4 regions of the Ventrimonas sp. genome follow, and region 1 is predicted to be linked to each of the others. Evidence: predicted binding sites of a transcription regulator. Region 1 holds the regulator's gene; each other region holds the start of a gene.
The links. Region 1 encodes Rex, which represses fermentation and respiration genes when NADH is low (regulators of the CRP and FNR family bind a similar motif). Its sites were predicted from a motif close to ATTGTTAANTANTTAACAAT; they were not measured.

Region 1 (5,716 bases):
CTCCGCGCCATCCATGCCCCGGGCCAATAATCCTGCGATCACGCCGGTCAGCACATCGCCGGATCCTCCCTTGGCCATGGCACTGCAGCCGCTCCGGTTGATCCAGGCGGCACCATCCTTATCGGTAATGACTGTGACCGCATCCTTGAGCACACAGACCGCCCCATAGCGGGCACTGTAGGCTCTTGCCTCCTCCAGCGGATCCTTTTTTAGATCTGCTATGGGAACCGAAGTCAGGCGGCTCATCTCCCCCATATGGGGCGTGATAATGATGTTCTCCGTAAAATAGCGTGTCAGGTAAGGATGGGATGCCACACAGTTAAGTCCGTCTGCGTCCAGCACAATGGGAACATAGGAATCTGACAAAACCGTCTCCAGAAGATATTCCGTATATGCCTCCTGTCCCAGGCCGGGTCCTGCCACGATCACGTCGGCCCAGGCACACTCCGCCTCCAGGATTTTCTGCATAGTCTCCTCCTGATCCGGATCATAACAGCTTATGATTGCTTCTGGAAGCTGTGTCTGAAGAACCTGCCGGTTTTCCGGCACAGTCAGGATCTTCACCAGACCGGCGCCGGTACGGTAAGCACCAAGCGCTGAAAAATAAGCCGCTCCGCTCATGCCTCTGCTTCCCGCGATGACCAGAACTTTGCCAAATGTCCCTTTATTCCCATCCGGCTGACGCTTTGGAAGCCAGGACAGATCATCCGGTGTAATCAGCTTTGCATCCCATCCGGCCTTCAGCAGACTGGCCTGAGGGAATCCGATGTCGGCTACCACAAGGTTTCCTGCATAATATTTTCCGGGATAAAGCAGAAGACCGGTTTTTGCAAAGCCAAAGGTCACGGTAATATCGGCCTCCAGGGCAATTCCCATGATTTCACCGGTCGTTCCATGGATCCCGGACGGCGTGTCTACCGCGATCACTCCGGTTCCATACTGCTCCCGCAGAGAAGCCAGCATTTCCAGGACCTTCCGGTATTCCCCGCCAATTTCCCGGCCAAGACCGATCCCAAACACTGCATCAAGAATGATATCACATGGTGCCTCCTGATACTCTGCTGCCGTGCACTGCGCAAGATCCAGATTTCGGGCGATCTGCTTCTGAGTCTTCATCTCTTCTGAATCGTGCTCCGGATTGCCGACAAGCAGGAGACTTACGTTATATCCGCGTCCCTGCAGGATGCGTCCTGCTGCCACTCCGTCCGCGCCATTGTTTCCGGTACCACACACAGCCAGGATCCGGGCTTTTTTCCCCAGATTCCGCTCTTTCGCCATATGCTCTGCGGCCTCCGCCACAGCCAGGGCAGCCCGCTCCATAAGCACCATGGACGGAATGCCGATGTTTTTTATGGTATTCTGGTCAATCGCTTTCATCTGCTGTGCCGTTACTGCGTAATCCATGTTCCGTCTCCTCTCTGATTCCGCTCCCCTGTAAAGGATGGATGGAAACTCAAAAAACCGGCAGGCAGGAGAACTGATCGTATCCCCGCCTGTCGGCTTTTACCTCTGTTTCGCTCTGCCTCTAGGACTCTCTCTGAGCTTTCTTTTCCTCTTCCTCTTTCCGGTCCTGCATGCTGCATACCCGATAAGACAGGCGCATAAGGCTCTCGGAAAGATGAACATTCTCCACCACAACATCGTCCGGAACATTCAGATCCAGATGGGCAAAGTTCCAGATTCCTTTAATTCCCGCATTGACCAGACGGTCAGCCAGCTCCGGAGCTTTTGTTTTCGGAATGGTCAGTGCTGCCATCTGAACATCATTATCTTTGATAAACTGCTCCAGATCATCTACTCCGCGGATCTCAATTCCGCGTACCACAAGCCCGATCAGTCTCGGGTTAATGTCAAACATGCCTTTGATCATAAAACCGCGCTTTTCAAAATTTGCATAATTTGCAATGGCCTGACCAAGATTTCCGGCACCAATAATGATCAGGTTATGCTGGCGGTCGATTCCAAGGATCTTTCCGATCTCTGTATACAGGTATTTTACGTTATAACCATAACCCTGCTGACCGAATCCTCCAAAGTTATTTAAATCCTGACGAATCTGGGAAGCAGTCACCTTCATCCTGGTACTCAGCTCATTGGATGAGATACGCTCTACACCTGATTCCAAAAGCTCTCCGAGATAACGGTAATACCTCGGGAGTCTTGTAATAACTGCTTTGGATATCTCTCTGTTTTCCATGTTGCACATCTCCTATACGTAAACTATTAAAATCTATTATAACCGTTTGCGAAATCTATGTCAATGTTCAAACAATTTCGAAACAAAAAATCAGAAGAAAGTCCTTTACAAGTGTTGAAAGCCTATATTATACTTGATAAGTCTTATAGTAGAAAACGTAACGAAATGGAGTTATCTATGATTTTATCATGCAATCACATCAGCAAAGCCTTCGGCACGGATGAGATTCTGTCCGAAGTATCTTTTCATATAGAAGATCAGGAAAAGGCTGCCATCGTAGGCATCAACGGTGCCGGAAAGTCTACTCTCTTAAAGATCATTGTCGGCGAGCTGTCAGCGGATTCCGGCGAGGTCGTTCTCGCAAAGGGCAAAACCCTCGGCTACCTGGCGCAGCACCAGGATCTGGACAGCAGCCGTACCATCTATGAGGAATTAAAAGAAGTCAAGCAGCCCATCATCGATATGGAACAGCAGATCCGCGAGCTGGAGCTCAATATGCAGAATGCCTCCGGAGAAGCACTGGAACAGATGCTGGCTGCATACAGCCGCTTAAGCCATACCTTTGAACTGGAAAATGGCTACGCATGGAAAAGTGAACTGACCGGTGTCTTAAAGGGCCTTGGCTTTACCGAAGACGAGTTTGACAAAACCGTGTCTACCCTCTCCGGCGGCCAGAAAACCCGCGTATCTTTAGGCAAACTGCTTCTCTCCCGCCCGGATATTATCCTTTTAGATGAGCCAACCAACCACCTGGACATGGAATCCATTGCCTGGCTGGAGACTTACTTGTTAAATTATAACGGAGCTGTCATCATCGTAGCCCACGACCGCTATTTCTTAAACCGAGTAGTCACCAAAGTGGTAGAGCTGGAGCAGGGGCATGCCTGCGTTTACCTTGGCAACTACACCGCCTACAGTGAAAAAAAGGCCATGATCCGAGCCGCCCAGATGAAGGCCTGGTTAAACCAACAGCAGGAGATCAGGCATCAGGAAGAGGTCATCACCAAATTAAAATCCTTCAACCGTGAGAAATCCATCAAGCGGGCTGAAAGCCGTGAGAAGATGCTTTCCAAGATCCAGGTGCTGGACAAGCCGGCTGAGATCCAGGATGAGATGCGCATCAGCCTGGAACCAAATATCGTCAGCGGCAACGATGTTCTCACCATCCGGGATTTAAGCAAATCCTTCGGCAGCACCCATCTTTTCTCCCATGTTGATATGGAAGTAAAGCGGGGAGAACGGGTTGCCATCATCGGCAACAACGGAACCGGCAAGACCACCATCTTAAAAATCATCAATGGTATGCTTCCTGCCGACACCGGCACCATCACCCTGGGTTCCAAGGTGCACATCGGCTACTACGACCAGGAGCATCACGTCCTTCATATGGAAAAGACAGTATTTGAGGAGGTACAGGATGCCTACCCGAATCTGACCAACACCCAGGTACGCAACATACTGGCTGCCTTCCTGTTCACCGGGGACGATGTATTCAAACGCATTTCTGACTTAAGCGGTGGCGAACGTGGCCGTGTTTCCCTGGCCAAGCTTATGCTCTCTGAGGCTAACTTTCTGATTCTCGATGAGCCGACCAACCACCTGGACATCATTTCCAAGGAGATTTTGGAGAATGCACTGAAACATTATACCGGAACTGTACTCTATGTCTCCCATGACCGTTACTTCATCAACCAGACTGCCACCCGTATTCTCGAACTGACTGGTCAGACCTTCTTAAACTATATCGGCAACTATGACTACTATCTGGAAAAGAAGGAGCTCATGAAGGAGCTCTATGTGGACCCCACGCATACCGGGCGCGACCGCGCCATCGGAACTGCAGCCGCAAACGGCAGCTTAAAAGCTACGGGAGTTCCCGGCATGACAAAGTCCTCAGCAGAAACCGAGGTCAAGCTGGACTGGAAAGCCCAGAAAGAGGAGCAGGCCCGCATCCGCAAACGTCAGAACGACTTAAAGAAGGTCGAGGACGAGATTCACAGACTGGAGACCCGGGACAGCGAAATTGATACGCTTCTCTCTCAGGAGGAAATATACACCGACGTTACCCGCCTCGTGGAACTGAATAACGAAAAAGAGTCCCTCCAGCAAAAGCTGGAAGAACTCTATGAAACCTGGGAAGAGCTGGCAGAATAATCTGCCGGCTCTTTTTTCTGTGCTGCTACTGCTCATTCTCAATCTCACAAAACACCTGGTCCAGCTCCGCGATCAAATCTTTCACATTCTCAATGCCCACAGACATACGCAGAGTTGCGTCCGTCAGTCCGTTCTTTTCCTGAATTTCCTTTGGAACATCCGCATGGGTCTGCGTAGTCGGATAAGTCAGAAGCGTCTACACCATTCTCCAGGGATGCCACGACCTTTTCCAGATGGATACATTTTGTTTCAATCTCTCTTTCCATAAGCATTTTTATCTTCTATGTATTTAGTGGGTTTATTATCTCCAATTCCTGGATATATGTCAATACCTGTCTGTGAATGAAAACAAAAAGAGTGCGCCGCAAAGCACACTCTCTTAAAATCAGGTTATGAGCAAGACGATAAGCCGGGTTATGTCGTTGAATGGTCATCTATCTAGACCAGATGTCACCACCTGGTTCAAGCAACCTACCCGAAAGCAGACGGGCCGCCTTATGCTTTCTGTTCGGTCTTGCTTCAAGTGGGGTTTACATGTGCCCCGTCTGTTACCAGACGGGCGGTAGTCTCTTACACTGCCCTTCCACCCTTACCGGCAAAGCCGGCGGTATATTTCTGTTGCACTGTCCCTGGAGTCACCTCCGCCAGACGTTATCTGGCACCCTGCCCTGTGAAGCCCGGACTTTCCTCTCCCGCAGCCTTTCGTTTCTGCGGCAGCGACCATTTGTCTTACTCAATGTTCCCTATTCTAGCATTATTCCCAGGCGCTGTCAAGTTCCGAAAATGACACATGAAAGCAGTATTTCACAAACCGGTTCAAACCTTAAAGCAGCTTCCGCCGATAAATTCCCGGATCAGGGAATTGTGCGGAATTTCCTCACTGCTGACACCCAGAAAATAATCCAGGAATTTCAGCAGGCGCTTGGCCTCTACATATTCCGCGCTGTCCCGTGGCACCGAAAAAAGCACCGGCTCAGCATACTGCTTCAGCACCGACAGTTCATAGACCAGAGCAGAGTTGAACATCACATCTGCATCCTCCTGGTACGGGAAAATATTTTCTTCTTCCCCCCGGCGTACCGACGGCCACATGCGAATAGTGTCCTGTGCAGAAGCGCCGCGGGTTCTCGCATCCCGCACAATACGGCGCAGCAGACGCCCATCTGTGGTCGGAATGCGGTTATGCTCGTCGATATTCAGCTGTGTCAGCGCACTGATGTAAATCTTAAACTTGTTCTTTCTCGGCAGCGCGTAGGAAAGTTTCTCATTGAGACAGTGGATTCCCTCAATGACCAGTACATCATCCGGTCCCAGAGTCAGAAAATCTCCGTGATATTCCCGCTGTCCCTTCACAAAATTATACTC
Region 2 (5,716 bases), on a different contig from region 1:
TATGATCCTGCGCGCACGCCTGCTGTCACCGATGTTTATGATCTCGACATTGGTATCTGAAAAGATCTCTTCAAGCTCTTTTAATACTGGTGTGCTGGCTTTCATGCCCAGGCAGATAAAACCATAATCGAAGGGAAGCTCTTTGATTTCATCCTGCGGTGTTTTTACGATAAACCGGTCATTTCTGACCTCCTGGAGCATCGTATTCACCATCTGCTCCACCTGATATTTTTTCAGTTTTGCATGGATGTCACATCTGGAAACCGGGTCGAGTCCGTTTCCGATCATGGGAAGCATCTCAACCATGGATACCCGTGCTCCGCGCTCCGTGAAGAATTCCATGACATCCAGGCCGACTGCCCCGCCTCCGATGATCACAACCTTCCTGCCTTCCATATGCTCCGGATATTCCGGAATCCGCTCGATCATTTTTAACACAGTTGCAACATGACTGTCCTCTTTGTCAACAAGCTCGTGAAGTCCCCGGATCGGCGGCAACGTCGGTTCAGATCCGGTTGCATTCACAATGATGTCCGGATTCAGGCTTTTCACAAGCTCTGTGGTTGCCTGCGTGTTGCAGAAAACAAACAGGTTATGCAGCTTTTCCGCCCGGCGGATCAGATACTGCGGAAATTCTCCAAGTCGTTTTTTGTCCGGAATTTTTGAGATCACCGATGCAAGACCACCCAGCTCTGCTTTTTTTTCAATCAAAAATGTTGTACAGCCGACCTCCGCAGCGGTGCATGCCGCTTCCAGGCCTGCGGTACCGCCTCCGATGACAACGACATTGCAGGGCTTTTTGATTTTATGCTTCATATAGTCTTCCCCACTGTTTACCGCCGGATTGACAGTGCAGCGGATGGGCTGGTTTAAGCCGATGCGGTGTCCCGCACAGCCAATGTTGCAGGAAATACAGCTGCGAAGATCACATTCGTTTCCATATTCAACCTTGTTGACCCATTCCGGCTCCGCGATCAGGCCGCGTCCCATGCCAATAAAATCTGCATCCCCCTTCGCAAGGATTTCCTCCGCGATCTGTGGATGACGGATATTTCCGACAGCAATGCAGGGTTTCCCGAATTTTTCCTTCACAGCTCTTGCCATATAAGAACGCCAGCCGTCCGGGAGATAATTTGCATCTATCTGGTACTGGATGGAACCATTCAGGCCACAGGAAACATCAAAGACATCCACTTCTTTTTCCAGGTATTCCAGATAAGCCAGGGTGTCCTCCAGTGTATTTCCGCCCTCCATAAGCTCATCCGCGCTGATGCGCAGGAAAATCGGGAAATGCGGCCCGACCTGTTTTCGAACTGCCTCCAGGATCATATGCGCAAAGCGGGTACGGTTTTCAGCGGAACCGCCAAATTCATCTGTCCGTTTGTTGTAGATCGGAGAAAGGAACTGGCTGATCAGGTAGGAATGGCCCGCATGGATCTCGACTGCGTCAAAGCCACAAATCTGTGCACGTCTGGCAGCTTCTGCATATTTACGGACAATATGCAGGATTTCTTCCTTTGTCAGAGGCCTCGGGATTTCACCACCTTCCTTAGAAGGCACATCTGAGGCAGAAACCGGCTGCATTCCGATACGAGATGACATGGCAGACGCACCCGCGTGATTGATCTGTATGGCGATGCAGGCTCCGTGCTTATGAACATTTTCGCATAGCTTATACAGGCGTGGTATGTAATTGTCCGAATCTATGCGCAGCTGGGTCGTTCCGTTGGAGCCCTGCGGAGAATCCACACTGGCATTTTCAACGATCAGCAGTCCGGTACCGCCTTTTGCCCGCTGTTCATAGTAATTGATGTGCAGAAAGCTCATTTCTCCGTTCTGCTCTCCAAAATTGGTGCCCATCGGCATCATCACAATTCTGTTTTTTACAGTCATATGACGAATGGTCACGGGACTGAAAATATGCTGGTATTTGTTTTTCATGATCTACTCCGTTGTAATTTGATATCTACAATGTAAGCCAAATGATAAAAAAATACCAATTCGTTTTATTCAAAAAACCCATAGATTTCGTCTATGGGTTTTCATGCTCTTCGATTCTTTTCTATTCTTTTTACTCCAGCTCAAATGCTCCGGTATACAGCTGATAGTATGTTCCCTTCTGGGCGATCAGATCTTCGTGGTCACCACGCTCGATGATACGTCCGTGATCCAGAACCATGATGGCCTTACTGTTTCGGATAGTCGACAGACGGTGCGCAATGACGAGTACGGTCCTGCCCTCCATCAGATTGTCCATACCCTGCTGTACCAGTGCCTCGGTACGGGTATCGATGGAGCTGGTGGCCTCATCCAGGATCATGGCAGGCGGATCTGCCACAGCTGCGCGGGCAATGGAGATCAGCTGGCGCTGTCCCTGGGAAAGGCTTGCGCCGTTTCCGGTCAGCATGGTATTGTAGCCGTCCGGCAGGCGGGTGATGAAGCTGTCCGCATTGGCCAGCTTTGCTGCCGCGATACATTCTTCATCCGTTGCGTCCAGACGTCCGTAGCGGATATTGTCCATTACGGTTCCGGTAAACAGATTTACCTCCTGCAGCACCACACCGAGAGATCGGCGCAGGTCTGCCTTGCAGATCTTGTTGATGTTGATGCCGTCGTAGCGGATCTTGCCGTCCGGGATATCGTAAAAACGGTTGATCAGATTGGTGATGGTGGTTTTTCCTGCACCGGTTGCACCTACGAACGCGATCTTCTGTCCCGGCTTCGCGAACAGGGATACATCATGCAGCACCAGCTTCTCCGGCACATAACCGAAATCCACATGCTCCAGACGGATATCCCCCTTTAACTCGGTATAGGTGACAGTACCGTCCGGACGCGGATACTTCCATGCCCAGATGTGGGTCGGATGGTCGGCCTCCACCAGTTCACCGTTCTCATCATGCTTCGCGTTGACCAGGGTAACAAAGCCCTCATCCTCCTCCGGCTCCTCATCAATAAGCTCGAAAATACGGCCTGTACCTGCAAGACCCATAGCGATCAGCGCTACCTGGTTGGAGCTCTGGCCCACGGTCTGAGCCAGCTGCCTGGACATCCCTAAAAACGTGATGATAATTCCGACAGATACCGGACTAAAGCCCCTCCAGGTCAGGTTCGGTGCCTGAAAATAAACCATCAGGCCGCCAACAATGGCAAGAACCACATACATCAGATTGCCCATGTTGCCAAGGATCGGCATCAGGGCATTACCATACTGGTTTGCTGTCTTGCTGTCCTCAAACAGCTTTTCATTGTATTTTAAGAAATCCTGCTTTGCCTCTTCCTCGTGACAGAAAACCTGGACCACCTTCTGGCCTGCCATCATCTCTTCCACAAAGCCTTCTTCTGCTGCCAGGGAACGCTGCTGGAACATCATGTATTTGGAGCTCATGCCGCCGAATTTCTTCGTCACGGTCAGCATACCAGCCACAAACAGGCAGACTACAATGAACATTGGAATGCTGAAGCGGGTCATCATGATGATCATGACCAGAATGGTCAGGATCGACTGAACCAGCATCGGCATGCTCTGGCTGACCATCATACGGATGGCATCCGTATCGTTGGTATAGGTACTCATGATGTCGCCGTGGGCGTGGGTGTCAAAATACTTGACCGGAAGGGTCTGCATCCTGGTAAACATATCCACACGGAAATTTTTTAAAGTTCCCTGGGTTACCGTTGCCATGATGCGGGTGTAGATCAGGGATGCCAGCACGCCCACCGCGTAGATCACAGCCATGCTTGTGAAAATGGAGCGCATCTGCGGCCATACACTGTCCATGCCGCTCTCCACGCCCGGAAGAATGCACTGGTCGATCAGTATCTGGATATAAACCGTCTGTCCAACGGAAGCCACTGCAGTCACAATGATACAGATGATAACTGTGATCAGATGTACCCGGTAATGGGAAAACAGATATGCCATCAGGCGCTTAAAGGTGCCCGGACGGATGCCGGAGCCGTTTGCGTTATTCATTCGTCTCATCCCTTTACGCCTCCTTACTCTTAGTCTGGGAATCAAAGATCTCCCGGTAAATTCCATTTAATGTCACCAGTTCATCATGATTGCCCTGCTCAACAATACGTCCGCCGTCCAGAACCAGGATAAAATCCGCATCCTGCACGGAGGAAATACGCTGTGCGATGATGATCTTGGTGGTGTCCGGAAGCTCTTCGCGGAATGCCTTGCGGATGAGGGCATCGGTCTTGGTATCCACCGCAGAGGTAGAATCATCCAGGATCAGAATACGCGGTTTTTTCAGTAAAGCCCTCGCGATACAAAGACGCTGCTTCTGTCCGCCGGAAACATTGGTACCCCCACGTTCAATGTAGGTGTCGTAGCCATTCGGAAACTGACTGACAAACTCATCGGCCTGGGCCAGCCTGCAGGCATGAAGAATTTCTTCATCTGTCGCATTCTTGTTGCCCCAGCGCATATTCTCCTTAATGGTGCCAGAAAACAGCACGTTTTTCTGAAGCACAACCGCAACCGCGTCACGTAAGGATTCCAGATCGTATTCCCGGACATCCTTTCCCGCTACCCTCACGCTTCCCTCTGTCACATCGTACAGACGGGAGATCAGCTGGATCAGGGTGGTCTTGGAAGAACCGGTTCCGCCGATGATGCCTACGGTAGCACCGGACGGAATATGCAGGTCAATGTCAGCCAGCGCGAACTTCCTGCTCTTCTCGGAATATTTAAAGGAAACATGGTCGAAATCCACGCTTCCGTCTGCCACCTGCTTCTCACCATTTTCCGGGGAAGTCAGGGAGCTTTCGTGGGTCAGCACCTCCGCGATACGCTCTGCGCACTCAGATGCCATGGTGGTCATGATGAATACCATGGAGAGCATCATCACACATATCAGAATCTGCACGCCGTAGGTGATCAGGGACGACAGCTGTCCGGTGGTCAGCTCCGTTGCGCCGGTGTTGACGATGATCCGCGCGCCAAGGTAATATACCAGGAACATGGACAGATACATGCAGAACATCATGGTCGGATTGTTGAAGGCAAGGATTTTCTCAACAAAGGTAAAATCCTTGCATACATCCTCTGCTGCCCTGTCAAACTTCTCGGTTTCATAGGACTCGCGGACAAAGGACTTTACCACACGGATACCGGCTACATTCTCCTGCACGGAGTTGTTTAAGGCATCATACTTTTTAAAGATCCTCTTAAAGATCGGATGCACATGCACGGCAATGCCGAACAGCACTCCCGCCAGGATCGGCAGGATACATAAGAAAATCAGCGCCATCTTCACGTTGATGGTCATTGCCATGATCACGGAAAAGAAAATCATAAGCGGGGTACGAACGGCCAGACGGATTAACATCTGGTAAGCGTTCTGTACGTTGGTGACATCTGTTGTCATACGGGTCACCAGGGATGATGCGGAAAATTTATCGATATCCGCAAACGCAAAATCCTGAATCTTAAAATACATATCCTGCCTTAGGTTTTTTGCAAAACCACAGGATGCCTCAGCCGCATTGCGCGCGGCCAGCACACCAAAGCCCAGAGATATGGTTGCCATGACCAGAAGGATCAGGCCATATTTTAAGATTGGTGTCATAGTATCGGCAGACAGATGGTCGATCAGCTTTGACATCACCAGCGGGATTATACACTCAAGCACAACCTCGCCTGCCACAAAAAGCGGTGATAAAAGAGACTGGCGTTTGTACTGCCGTACACTTTTCAGTAAAGTTT
Region 3 (5,716 bases), on a different contig from region 1:
AGGTACAGCCTGTTCCACCGCAAACCAATACATGTGAACGATACATCTGTTGTCCTCCTTATTTCAGATCTGCAGAATTTAAGGTATATTCTTCGACAATGTGTCCGCCGATCAGATGGCGCTCTACCACCTCGGCAGCCTTGTCCGCATTCATTTTGATATAAGTAACCTTCGGCTTGCCCGGCTCCATGACTTCTACGATAGGCTCATACTGGCAAAGACCGATACAGCCGGTCTGGGTAACGGAAATTTTATCGGTCAGGCCCTTTTCCTGAACCAGAGTGGAAAGGGCATTTAAGACAGGTCTGGCACCGCTGGCGATGCCGCAGGTAGCCATGCCGACTACAACGCGGGTATGAGTGTGGTCTTCTGCACGCATGCTGACCTGACTCTGCATCCTCTCGCGGATTGCTCTTAATTCTTCAAGGCTTTTCATGTTAGGTTGGTCCTCCTTAATAAACCGATCCTCCGTCGGTTTCAAGTTTGTTTTCAGTCAGATAGTCTTTGAGGTAGCTGGAAATTTCAGGTGCGGTAAGGGGAACGTCTCCAAGGATGGCACGCATCTCGCGGGTATCCAGGGAAAATTCTTTGTTGCCGCAGCGGTAAACATAGAGAAAATCGGTTGCCGGGTGGCCCTGGATCAGAGTGTGGATGGTGGCAGTCATGTCACCGAGAGGCATCCGGTCAATGTGATTTAAGGTGAAGACCGCAGTGACCATGGTTCCTTTTCCGGGCTCTGATTCGATGGAGAAACTTCCGCCTGTACTTTCGGCGGCAAATTTGAAAAAAGGAACGCCCAGGCCTACCTTTCTGGTGGTACGGCTGGTGTAGAACGGATCGGTAACCTGTCTGATCTGCTCTGGTGTCATGCCGCAGCCATCATCCGTGATGATGACAGTGAGTTTGTCCGCTTCCGGCTGTACATCTACGGTAATCTGTACCAGGGATGCGCCGGCACGGGTGGAATTTTCTGCTACGTCAAGGATGTTTAAGGAAATTTCCGGCATCATAGGCTATTGATATTTGGCAAGGATGCCGGGAATGTCGTCCGGGGTGAGCCGTCCGTAAACTTCGTCGTTGATCATCATGACGGGAGCCAGTCCGCAGGCGCCGACACAGCGGCACGAATCCAGCGAAAAACGCCCGTCCGGAGTGCACTCTCCGTTGGTGATGCCAAGAAGCTCTTCCAGTTTTGAAAAAATGGCGCCGGAGCCTTTTACGTAGCAGGCAGTGCCAAGGCATACGGAAATCTGATATTTGCCCTTTGGCTGCAGTGCGAACTGGGAATAGAATGTGGAAACGCCGTAGATCTTTTCTAACGGGATTCCGGTTTCATCGGAAATCATAGTCTGGACTTCGATCGGCAGGTAGCCGTAAATATCCTGAGCCTGCTGCATAATCGGCATGAGTGCGCCCTGGGTGTCCTTAAGTTCAGCGATCACCTTTTTTAAAGCAGCCTCCTGCTCCGGTGTTCCGCTGAACGGAACCGTCTCTTTTTTACAAGCCATGTAAACCCTCCTCCTAAATGTGTTTGTAAAATGTATATAATATATTAACATGAAGATGAAAAAAAATCCACAAAAATCAAGCATTGGTTTAAAATTAAAAATATATTTTTGTTGATTATTTACATAATAAATGATATTCTTACACTATAAAATTGTCTGGACTGACAAAAATATGACAAGATGAGCTGCAATAAAATGGCTCAACCAATATGCAGCCATGCTTTATTTATTCTTTATGACAGGGGGAATCTGCTTATGACAGCAAGAGATGTTCAGAAAATCCTCGGCGCGCAGGTGCTGGTAGGAGAAGAATTTCTGGACCGCGAGATCACCAGTGCCTGCGCATCGGACATGATGAGCGATGTGCTGGCGTTTTCAAAAGATCATTCGGTCCTGATCACAGGACTTTGCAATCCGCAGGTCATCCGGACAGCAGAGATGCTGGATATTGTTTGTCTCATCTTTGTCCGGAGAAAGCATCCGGATGAAACGATCCTTGCCATGGCAAAGGATCGTGATCTGATCGTCATGGAAACGGGACACCGTATGTTTTCTACCTGCGGCATGCTCTACAGAGCAGGACTTGGCGGAGGTGCAATCTGATGGAAAATGCGATCGTATTGCAATACCATGTTTCGGCAGATGATTTTACCCGGGCAGGAGAAGCCAGCAGTGATGTAAAGGGAAAGCTAAAGCAGCTTGGCATCAGTCCGGAGGCCGTGCGTAAGGTGGCCATCGCCATGTACGAGGGCGAGATCAATATGGTGATCCACGCAAACGGCGGTGAAATTACGGTGGAGATCACGCCGGAAAAGGTACGGATGGTATTGGATGATGTGGGCCCGGGTATTCCGGATATTGAGCTTGCCATGCAGGCGGGTTATTCCACTGCGCCGGACGAGGTGAGAAACCTCGGATTCGGGGCCGGAATGGGCCTGCCAAATATGAAGAAATATACCGATGACATGGAGATAGTAACAAAATTAGGTGTAGGCACAAAGATCACGATGGAAGTGAATCTGACGTGAGTATGTGCCGGAATGTGCTGGCAAAAGCCAGAAGTTTCCGAAAACACCGGAAATTGACATTTGGAGGTGAAAAGCGGCATGGATAAGTTTTACCATTCCGTACGACTGGATGAGGAATTGTGCAAGGGCTGTATCAACTGTATCAAGCGCTGCCCCACCCAGGCAATCCGCGTGCAGGATGGCAAAGCCCGGATCAACAAAAAATTCTGTATTGACTGTGGCGAATGCATCCGGGTCTGTCCCCATCACGCAAAACACGCAGTCTATGATCAACTGCAGGAGATGGAACGCTTCCGTTACAAGGTAGCGCTTCCGGCTCCTTCTTTATATAGTCAGTTTAACAATCTGGATGACATCAACATTGTGCTGCATGCGCTTTTGCTTATGGGTTTTGATGATGTGTTCGAGGTGAGTGCGGCTGCAGAACTTGTGAGTGAGGCAACCCGTTCCTATCTGACGGAGCATGAGGATCAGCTGCCGCTGATCAGCACGGCGTGCCCCAGCGTGGTACGGCTGATCCGGGTGCGGTTCCCGAATCTGATCCCGCATCTGCTGCCCTTAAATCCACCGGTGGAGGTGGCTGCCGGGCTGGCTGTGAAGCGGGCTATGGAAAGGACGGGACTTGCACGAGAAGACATCGGCATCTGCTTTATCTCTCCGTGTCCGTCAAAGGTAACGTACGCAAAATCACCGATCGGGACAGAAAAGAGTGAAATTGACTGCGTGCTTGCCATCAAGGATGTGTACCCACAGCTTTTAAAATATATGAAGCAGGTAGATGAAGACCCGGAGAACATCAGCATTTCTGGCAAGATCGGCATCAGCTGGGGACACAATGGAGGGGAAGCAGGAGGCCTGTTTACGGAAAGCTACCTTGCAGCAGACGGAATTGAGAATGTGATCCGGGTGCTGGAGGATATGGAAGACCAGAAGTTTACCAATTTAAAATTTGTGGAACTGGATGCCTGCAGCGGCGGCTGCGTGGGAGGCGTGCTGACGGTGGAAAATCCGTATGTGGCAGAAGTGAAGCTGAAACATCTGCGTAAGTATATGCCGGTGGCAAGAAGCCACATGGATGCAGAGACGGAAGAAAAGGCAGAAGAGCTGATGTCATGGACGCAGAGCGTGGAGTATGAGCCGGTCTATAATCTGGGCGAGACCATGATGGAAAGCTTCGCCCGGTTAAGCCGGATCGAGGCCTTGTGTAAACAGCTTCCAGGCCTGGACTGCGGTGCCTGCGGCGCGCCATCGTGCAAAGCATTGGCGGAGGATATTTCCAAAGGTGAGGCGAAGGAAGAGGACTGCGTCTATATTATGAAGGAGCAGCTCAGGAAGCTCATGGAGCAGGAAAAAGGAGGAGAAAGGTGAAGGTAAAAGATCTTCTGGACAGTGGAAAATTTCAGGTGATCCATGTGGGAGATGACCCGGAACGGGAAATCACGACCCCGTTTTGCTGTGATCTCTTAAGCGTGGCTATGGGAAAAGCTCCGGCGGGCTGCGCCTGGGTTACGGTCATGGGAAATATGAATACGCTGGCGGTAGCCACCCTGGCCGATGCCGCCTGTATCATTCTGGCGGAAGGTGCTGCGCTGGATGAGACAGCCAGGAAAAAGGCAGAGCAGCAGGATATCATGGTGCTGTCCACGGAGAAGCCGGTGTTTGAGGCGGCACTGTGGGTATGGCAGCAGATGCAGGGAGAAGCGCATGGAGCGTGAATTAAGCTACGACCTGCATATTCACTCCTGCCTTTCCCCCTGTGGGGATGACGACATGACTCCGGGCAATATTGTGGGCATGGCGGCCATCAAGGGTCTGGATGTGATCGCGGTGACGGACCATAACTCCTGCCGCAACTGTCCGGCGGTTCTGAAGCTGGCGGAGCAGTACGGTGTGCTTGCCATACCAGGCATGGAGCTGACTACCGCGGAAGAAGTACACGCAGTCTGCCTGTTTTCCGAGCTTTCCGCGGCAATGGAATTTGACCGGTTTGTCTACGAAAAACTGATGAAATTTCCAAACCGGGAAGAAATCTTCGGAAAGCAGCAGATCATGAACGAGGAAGATATCTGCATCGGCACCGAGTCCAATTTGCTCATCAACAGCACGGAACTTTCCTTCGATGAATTATGGGACATTGTAACCGGGCAGTACGGCGGTGTCATGATCCCGGCCCATATCGATAAAAATGCCAACAGTCTCATCTCAAACCTGGGTTTTGTGCCGCCGGAAAGCCAGTTCCGGACAGCGGAGCTGCACGATATGGCAGCGCTTGAGAAATTAAAAAAGAGCAATCCCTATCTGGAGCAGTGCCGCATCATCTGCGATTCCGACGCACATTACCTCGAACACATCCATGAGCCGGAGTGGAAGATGAAGGTGCGGGAGAAAAGCGCGGCGGCGGTGATCGCGTATCTGAGAGGAGAATAAAAAATTGCATGGGCATTCCGCAGATTTGCGGAGTGCCTCTTTTAAGTGCTTGCGGAATGCCCTCATTTCGATTAAGATAGAGTTTAGAAATCATGGGCAGGCATTTTCTGAACCGAAAATGCCGTATGACGCAGTTGTGGCAGCAGATTTTGCCGATTTCAGGAAAGGGAGAGGATATTATGAAGTACAGAAAATGGATGACAGTAGGTGCCGCACTGGCATTTTTATTTACAGCGCAGCCGGCTTATGCGGCTCCGGTGATCGTGGCAGGCTCCGGAAGTTTGGCAGTGGAGAGCACGCAGACGGTGGGGGAGCAGCAGGCATCGGAAGCTGTGACTCAGGCTCCGGGAGCAGGTCAGACCGAAACTACAGCTGCGGTATCGCAGTCTCCGACTATTGTTTCCGGTCAGGGACAGAGCGCACCGGGCAGCACCGGCAGTGAGAACAGTGCTCCGGTATCTGCCGGCGAGGTGACCGGAATTCCGGAAGGACCGGGAGGCATTAAGAGTGAGCCGGTGACTCCGGTTACGCCGGAGGAGCTTGCTGCACAGGAGGCAGCGCAGGCTGCTGCACAGCAGAGTACAGGGCAGAGTCAGACCACAGACGGCATTGACCCGTCAAAGCCTATGGTAGCCCTGACCTTCGATGATGGCCCGCAGCCGTCGGTCGGCAACCGGATCATGGATTGTCTGGCGCAGTATGGCGGCAAGGCAACGTTCTTTATGGTGGGTGAGCGTGTCGGCTCTTATAAAA
Region 4 (5,716 bases), on a different contig from region 1:
ATATACTGCAAAAACTGCACATACAATGGCTTGTCCAGCCCCATTTCCTTACTGATTTTCTCGATCACCGCCGGATTCACATGCTCTCCCATCATGGTGGTAACCGGATCACCCGGAACAATGCGCAACATGATAAAGATCAGCAGCACCACGCCTACCAGAACCGGGATGGAGATCAGAATCCGTTTCAGTACTTTTCTTAACACACTTCATCCTCCTCTACATTACATAGGAAAAGAGAGTGCCGCGAAGACAGGCCCGGCAAACCACGATATGCCTGTGACTGCCAAAGCTCTGGGTGCAACACTCCCTTAGCATTTATGCGTTTACTCGCTCAAAGAAATATTGTAGAAAAGCTGATCGCTCAATCCGCTCCACAACGGTGCGAAGCCTTGTACCCGCTTGCTCACTGCAAACAGATGGAGTCTGGAGAACATCGGCACCCAGGCTGCGTCCTCGTGGATGAGCTTCTCTTCCAGCGCCTTGTACTCTGCAAGACGTTCATCCTCATTTACAATGGTACGCGCTTTTGCTACACGCTCCATCACCTCCGTATCCGGATAGTTAATGGAACGGATCCTTGTTTTCTCTTCATTGCCGAAGAAGGTATAGATAAAGTTATCCGGATCGTTGTAATCTGCGGACCAGGTAGACATGAAGGAACCAAGCTCACCGGATTTTCTGGTTTCTAACCAGGTAGATTCATCGTAATTCTTGATTTCTGCGCGGATGCCAACCTCGGCAAGCTGATCGCTGACAATCTCCAGCGCCATGGTCATGGTATCGGATGCGGAACTGTCTGCCGCAATCTCCATATCAAAGCCATCTGCATAGCCGGCCTCGGCAAGCAGCGCCTTCGCAGCCTCCGGATCGTACTTGATTTCCTCCTGATCCGGATTAAAGCCGATAAGACCGTGTGGGAAGATTCCCTGCTCCACCTGGCCTCTGCCGCCGTAAAGGGCATCCAGAATAGCCTGGCGGTCAATCGACATCTGAACCGCCTTGCGGACTCTGACATCCTGGAACGGCTCCTTATTAAAGTTCATGGTAAAGTACACGATACCCACACGCGGGCCCTGTACGATCTGATCCGGATAAGTCTCGGTGAAGCGGTCTGCAGAATCTGCAGCATAATCCAGGTCGAGAATGTCAAGTTCTCCGCTTTCAAACATCATGGACTGGGTCTCGGTATCCGGAATGATCTTGATGACAACACCCGGAAGCCCGGAAGCTCCCTTCCAGTAATCCTCATTGCGTGTCAGAACCAGCTGGTTGTTGAAGCTCCAGGACGAAAACTCAAACGGGCCGGTACCAACCGTCACAGCCGGATCCATGCCGAACTGATCGCCCGCTGCCTCGGTGGCCTCGCTGTCGTAAATAGAAACACCCGGAGAAGAAATGCTTGCCAGGAAGCCTGCAAACGGCTCCTTTAAGGTAACCTTGATGGTGTAGTCATCTACCACCTCAACACCTTCCAGGGTATCCGTCTCGCCTGCCAGGAGCTCATCCGCGCCCTTGATCTGGTCAATAAACTCGGTATTCACGCCACCTTCTACGGTCAGCATGCGGTGGAAGGTGTACGTCACATCCTCTGCTGTAAAGTCATTGCCATTGTGGAACTTCACACCCTGTCTTAAATGGAAGGTATACTCCAGGCCGTCATCGGAAATATCCCAGCTTTCGGCCAGACTCGGGACAATCTTGGAATTGCCGTCCGTGCCCACCTCAACATCTACCAGACGATCAAAAATATTAAACGGCACCTCGTAGTCCTTGGAAGTTTTCTGCACATCCGCAGTCTGAATATCTGCGTTCAGAGCCGCAACCAGGTAACCGGTGGTATCCACATCCACACCCTTTACCTCGGCCGTGCTCTCGTTCTCAGCGCCTGCAGTATTATCTGTTGTATCGGAAGTTTTGCTGCCGCCGCAGCCGGTCAGCGCCAGACCTGCTGTCAGAGCAGCCGCCAGCATAAGACTGATCTTCTTTTTCATAATATCCTCCTTTACCTGGAACCATTTAAAACCCGAAAATGGTGCATTGCCCCGAAAGGATGCACCATTGCATTTGCATGTTCACTGAGTTTTAAAATGTCCGCTAATGAGGAAATCATACCACATTGAAAGGGGATTTTCAATATCATTTCGAGGGATGAGGCAGAGATTTCGAGAAGAGGAGGTAAAGGCCCTGAAAGGGGCGACCTGCATTTCTACTTCCACAAATCCAGAATCCTCTGCTCCTTCTCCATCCATTCTTCCATGGTATCCCCTTTGTTTCCTTTTTCATAACTATCTATCATTTTATATCATGTTTTTTACAGGGCAACAAGTAATTCCCGGTTGTCCCTTTTTTATGGTATAGAATTCCCCTGTATCTATTTTGATTTCGGTCGAAATGACCTTGATTATAAGATATGTACTACAAATAGATTTCGCCATTCAGGCAAAGCGGCTCATTGAGATATGAGCCAGACTTTTTCCGAAATTCACACACGAACCCAACCGCATGAAACGGTTTGTTTTGCTGCTAAATTCCAAATTCCTTAAGTAATTGTTTCTGATACTCCGGATCCTGCAGCGCACGCTGCAGATCAGACAGGCGATTGGCTGATAACAAACAGGAATTCAGCTTGTTCAATCTGGCTACGGTTTCTTCCCGGCCCTGCTCGATGCCCTGCTCAATGCCCTGCTCGATGCCCTGCTCCAAGCCTTCTGCTCTTGCTTCTTCACGAATTTCGTCTGCATGTTCCTGGACATATTCCTGCATATACTGCTCAAACATCATATAACGTTCCCCCATTTTTCGGTTTTTTTTGATCCGACGCACAGAATTCTGAAGCTGTTCTACAAATGGGTCTTCGTAATCAGCTTCGATTCCAGCCAGATCTGCCTTTACGAAATCAAGCAATGCTGCCAGTTCTTTCGGTACTTCATCACGATTTTCCCCTTTTGTGTTCAAAAAAACCGTGCAGACACCATCCGCAAATGTCTTGCCGGTTTCCTCGCAATATTTGCGAATGGTATAACGGCATTTTTTCTCACCAAGCGGATCAAAGTTGCATACAAAAATGACGTAGGCATCAGGAAGCTCGCTGTATCCCTTTCCTTTTTCCAGCATTTCCACATCCATCTGGCTATGATAATAACGGCTTCGCTTTTCCAGACTGTCTTTTTTTACCAGTTGCATTTCAATGTCATAATGTGTTCGGTTCACATCTTTTGCAAACACATCCATGCGGATGCTTTTGCATTCCGGATTAAAAAAGAAACTATGCTCTGTGTTGATTTCCACCTTTTCAATTGCAATTTCCAACACACGTTCCAGAAAGCAGCGGCAATTCTCCGCATCCATCATGACAGCTGCAAACATAAAATCATCATGAAATACCAGTTCTTCCAGTGTTTTTTTACTCATATACTTCCTCCATAATACAGAGGAATCCTATATATGTAGGTTATCACATTTTCCGTATGTCTGCAACAAAATATCGTACTGCCCCGCCCGGCCCGGGAATTATTCACAGCGGTAAGCAGGATTCATAAGAACGGCCAGAGAAAACCGTTTCTAAAGCGATTTTCTCTGGCCCTATCTTTATCTCATGATTTTATTACATTAAGGACTTATACAGCTCCTTGATCTCCTCTACGGAAGTATCTCTCGGGTTACCCGGACGGCATGCGTCTGCGTATGCGGACTCAGACAGGAAATCCAGATCCTCTTCTTTTACGATGGCCTTTAAGTCTGCCGGGATACCTACATCTGCTGACAGCTTCTTCACAGCGTCTACAGCAGCCTTGCGGTACTCTTCCTGGCTCATGGTTTCTACACCCTCAACGCCCATAGCCTTTGCGATGTATTTGTACTTGTCACCGGTGCACGGAGCGTTGTACTCCATAATGGTCGGAAGAAGGATTGCGTTTGCTACGCCGTGTGGAGTATCATAAACAGCACCCAGGGAGTGTGCCATGGAATGAACAATACCAAGACCTACGTTTGAGAAGCCCATGCCTGCTACATACTGGCCCAGAGCCATTCCTTCTCTGCCCTCCGGAGTGTTTGCAACTGCACCGCGTAAGGAGTTGGAAATGATCTCGATTGCTTTTAAGTGGAACATATCGGTCATCTCCCAGGCGCCCTTGGTAATATATCCCTCAATTGCATGGGTCAGGGCATCCATACCGGTGGAAGCGGTCAGGCCCTTCGGCATGCTGGACATCATATCCGGGTCGATGACTGCGACAACCGGAATATCGTGAGTGTCTACACATACAAATTTACGTTTTTTCTCAACATCGGTGATAACGTAGTTGATGGTAACCTCTGCTGCGGTACCTGCGGTGGTCGGAACTGCGATGATCGGTACGCACGGTTTCTTGGTCGGAGCTACGCCCTCAAGGCTTCTTACATCCTCAAACTCCGGGTTGTTGATGATGATGCCGATGGCTTTTGCGGTATCCATGGAAGAACCGCCGCCGATGGCGATGAGATAGTCAGCGCCGGATGCCTTAAATGCTGCAACGCCGGTCTGTACATTCTCGATGGTCGGGTTTGGTTTGATATTGGAGTAAATCTCATAAGCAAGACCAGCCTCATCCAGGACATCGGTCACCTTCTTGGTTACGCCAAATTTGATCAGATCCGGGTCGGAACATACGAAAGCTTTTGCGAAGCCTCTGACTTTTACTTCATTTGCAATCTCTTTGATAGCGCCTGCGCCATGATAAGAAGTTTCATTTAATACGATTCTGTTTGCCATGATAAAAATCCTCCTTGAGCCTATACTCATTTGATTTTCAATTTCTGTTTGCATCTCTTCTAAGCGGCACTCTGTAGCTCATTTCCGCTTCGTGCTGATATTATTTTAACAACTGCAACAAGAAAAAGAAAGTGACAAAGTATCACTTATGTCACTTTCTTCTTATATTTGTTGGTTTTTCACAATTTTTATTGTATATTTTTATCTATCTTTCAATTTCCCAGGAATTTCTCTGTTTCGCAGAATCGTCGGCTTTTTCACAAAAGCTCCAGCTCTGAAAATACTTTCTCCAGCTTCGGCGGCATTGCCTCCACCAGCTTGTCCGACATGCGGCGCGGAGTATCTTTCATCCCGCCAAGCACCCATTTTTCTGTCATATACACAGACCCGCGGCAATACATCTCCAGAAGAAACTCCATCTCTTCCTCCAACGGGCGGCTGGTCTTTCTGGCAATGAGATCTTTGTAAAACTGCAGAATCAGTTCAAAGTCGTGCTCCTTCACAGAGTTGTAATCATCCGACCGGAAAGCCTCGGTAAAAAATGCCTTCTCATTTAAAATAAACTCAAACTTCTGGGTCAGGCTCTCTCCTACTGTATTCCCCATGCCGATCTGCTCGAAGGACTGCAGCACCAGCTTGTCAAAATACCAGTTGATGAGATCGTATTTATCTTTGAAATTGCGGTAAAAGGTCTGGCGGGTCAGGCCGCTGCCCTCCACAATATCCTTCACCGTGATGCGGTCCACCGGGGTGGTCTTCATGCACTCCTTGATGGAGGCCGCCAGCTTGTATTTGGCACGGTCATGCTTTTCCTGTGTCGTCTTCTGTTCCATCATGCTGCTATCTTTCTCCTTACATTTCCTTACAATATTGTATCATTACCGCAGTCCCACAGCAAGCAGATTACCCGAATTTCGGTTACGGTTTCGTATACGTCCGGAAAACACATACCAAATCGCA

Region 2: ACMP1L_RS03520 (oxidoreductase) is a predicted target of Rex. The motif match lies at 1,982-2,001, and genes of this name have one in related genera.
Region 3: ACMP1L_RS10050 (DRTGG domain-containing protein) is a predicted target of Rex. The motif match lies at 1,669-1,688, and genes of this name have one in related genera.
Region 4: fucO (lactaldehyde reductase) is a predicted target of Rex. The motif match lies at 4,850-4,869, and genes of this name have one in related genera.

What each region holds. Positions count from the first base shown of each region.
Region 1 is NZ_DBFCCJ010000053.1:68,243-73,958, forward strand. Features, by position in the region: gene ACMP1L_RS09030 (NAD(P)H-hydrate dehydratase) at 1-1,404, opposite strand, end outside; gene ACMP1L_RS09035 (redox-sensing transcriptional repressor Rex) at 1,526-2,197, opposite strand; gene ACMP1L_RS09040 (ABC-F family ATP-binding cassette domain-containing protein) at 2,375-4,351, shown strand; partial or broken gene ACMP1L_RS09045 (PLP-dependent transferase) at 4,377-4,547, opposite strand; RNA gene rnpB (RNase P RNA component class A) at 4,741-5,087, opposite strand; gene ACMP1L_RS09060 (nucleoside kinase) at 5,168-5,716, opposite strand, start outside.
Region 2 is NZ_DBFCCJ010000020.1:26,736-32,451, forward strand. Features, by position in the region: gene ACMP1L_RS03520 (oxidoreductase) at 1-1,941, opposite strand, end outside; gene ACMP1L_RS03525 (ABC transporter ATP-binding protein) at 2,072-3,985, opposite strand; gene ACMP1L_RS03530 (ABC transporter ATP-binding protein) at 3,990-5,716, opposite strand, start outside.
Region 3 is NZ_DBFCCJ010000062.1:4,816-10,531, forward strand. Features, by position in the region: gene nuoF (NADH-quinone oxidoreductase subunit NuoF) at 1-46, opposite strand, end outside; gene ACMP1L_RS10035 ((2Fe-2S) ferredoxin domain-containing protein) at 59-436, opposite strand; gene ACMP1L_RS10040 (ATP-binding protein) at 453-1,010, opposite strand; gene ACMP1L_RS10045 (NADH-quinone oxidoreductase subunit NuoE family protein) at 1,014-1,508, opposite strand; gene ACMP1L_RS10050 (DRTGG domain-containing protein) at 1,764-2,111, shown strand; gene ACMP1L_RS10055 (ATP-binding protein) at 2,111-2,536, shown strand; gene ACMP1L_RS10060 ([Fe-Fe] hydrogenase large subunit C-terminal domain-containing protein) at 2,615-3,904, shown strand; gene ACMP1L_RS10065 (hypothetical protein) at 3,901-4,251, shown strand; gene ACMP1L_RS10070 (PHP domain-containing protein) at 4,241-4,963, shown strand; gene ACMP1L_RS10075 (polysaccharide deacetylase family protein) at 5,143-5,716, shown strand, end outside.
Region 4 is NZ_DBFCCJ010000013.1:1,695-7,410, reverse strand. Features, by position in the region: gene ACMP1L_RS01810 (ABC transporter permease) at 1-206, opposite strand, end outside; gene ACMP1L_RS01805 (ABC transporter substrate-binding protein) at 327-1,994, opposite strand; gene ACMP1L_RS01800 (Rpn family recombination-promoting nuclease/putative transposase) at 2,527-3,414, opposite strand; gene fucO (lactaldehyde reductase) at 3,608-4,756, opposite strand; gene ACMP1L_RS01790 (TetR/AcrR family transcriptional regulator C-terminal domain-containing protein) at 5,014-5,589, opposite strand.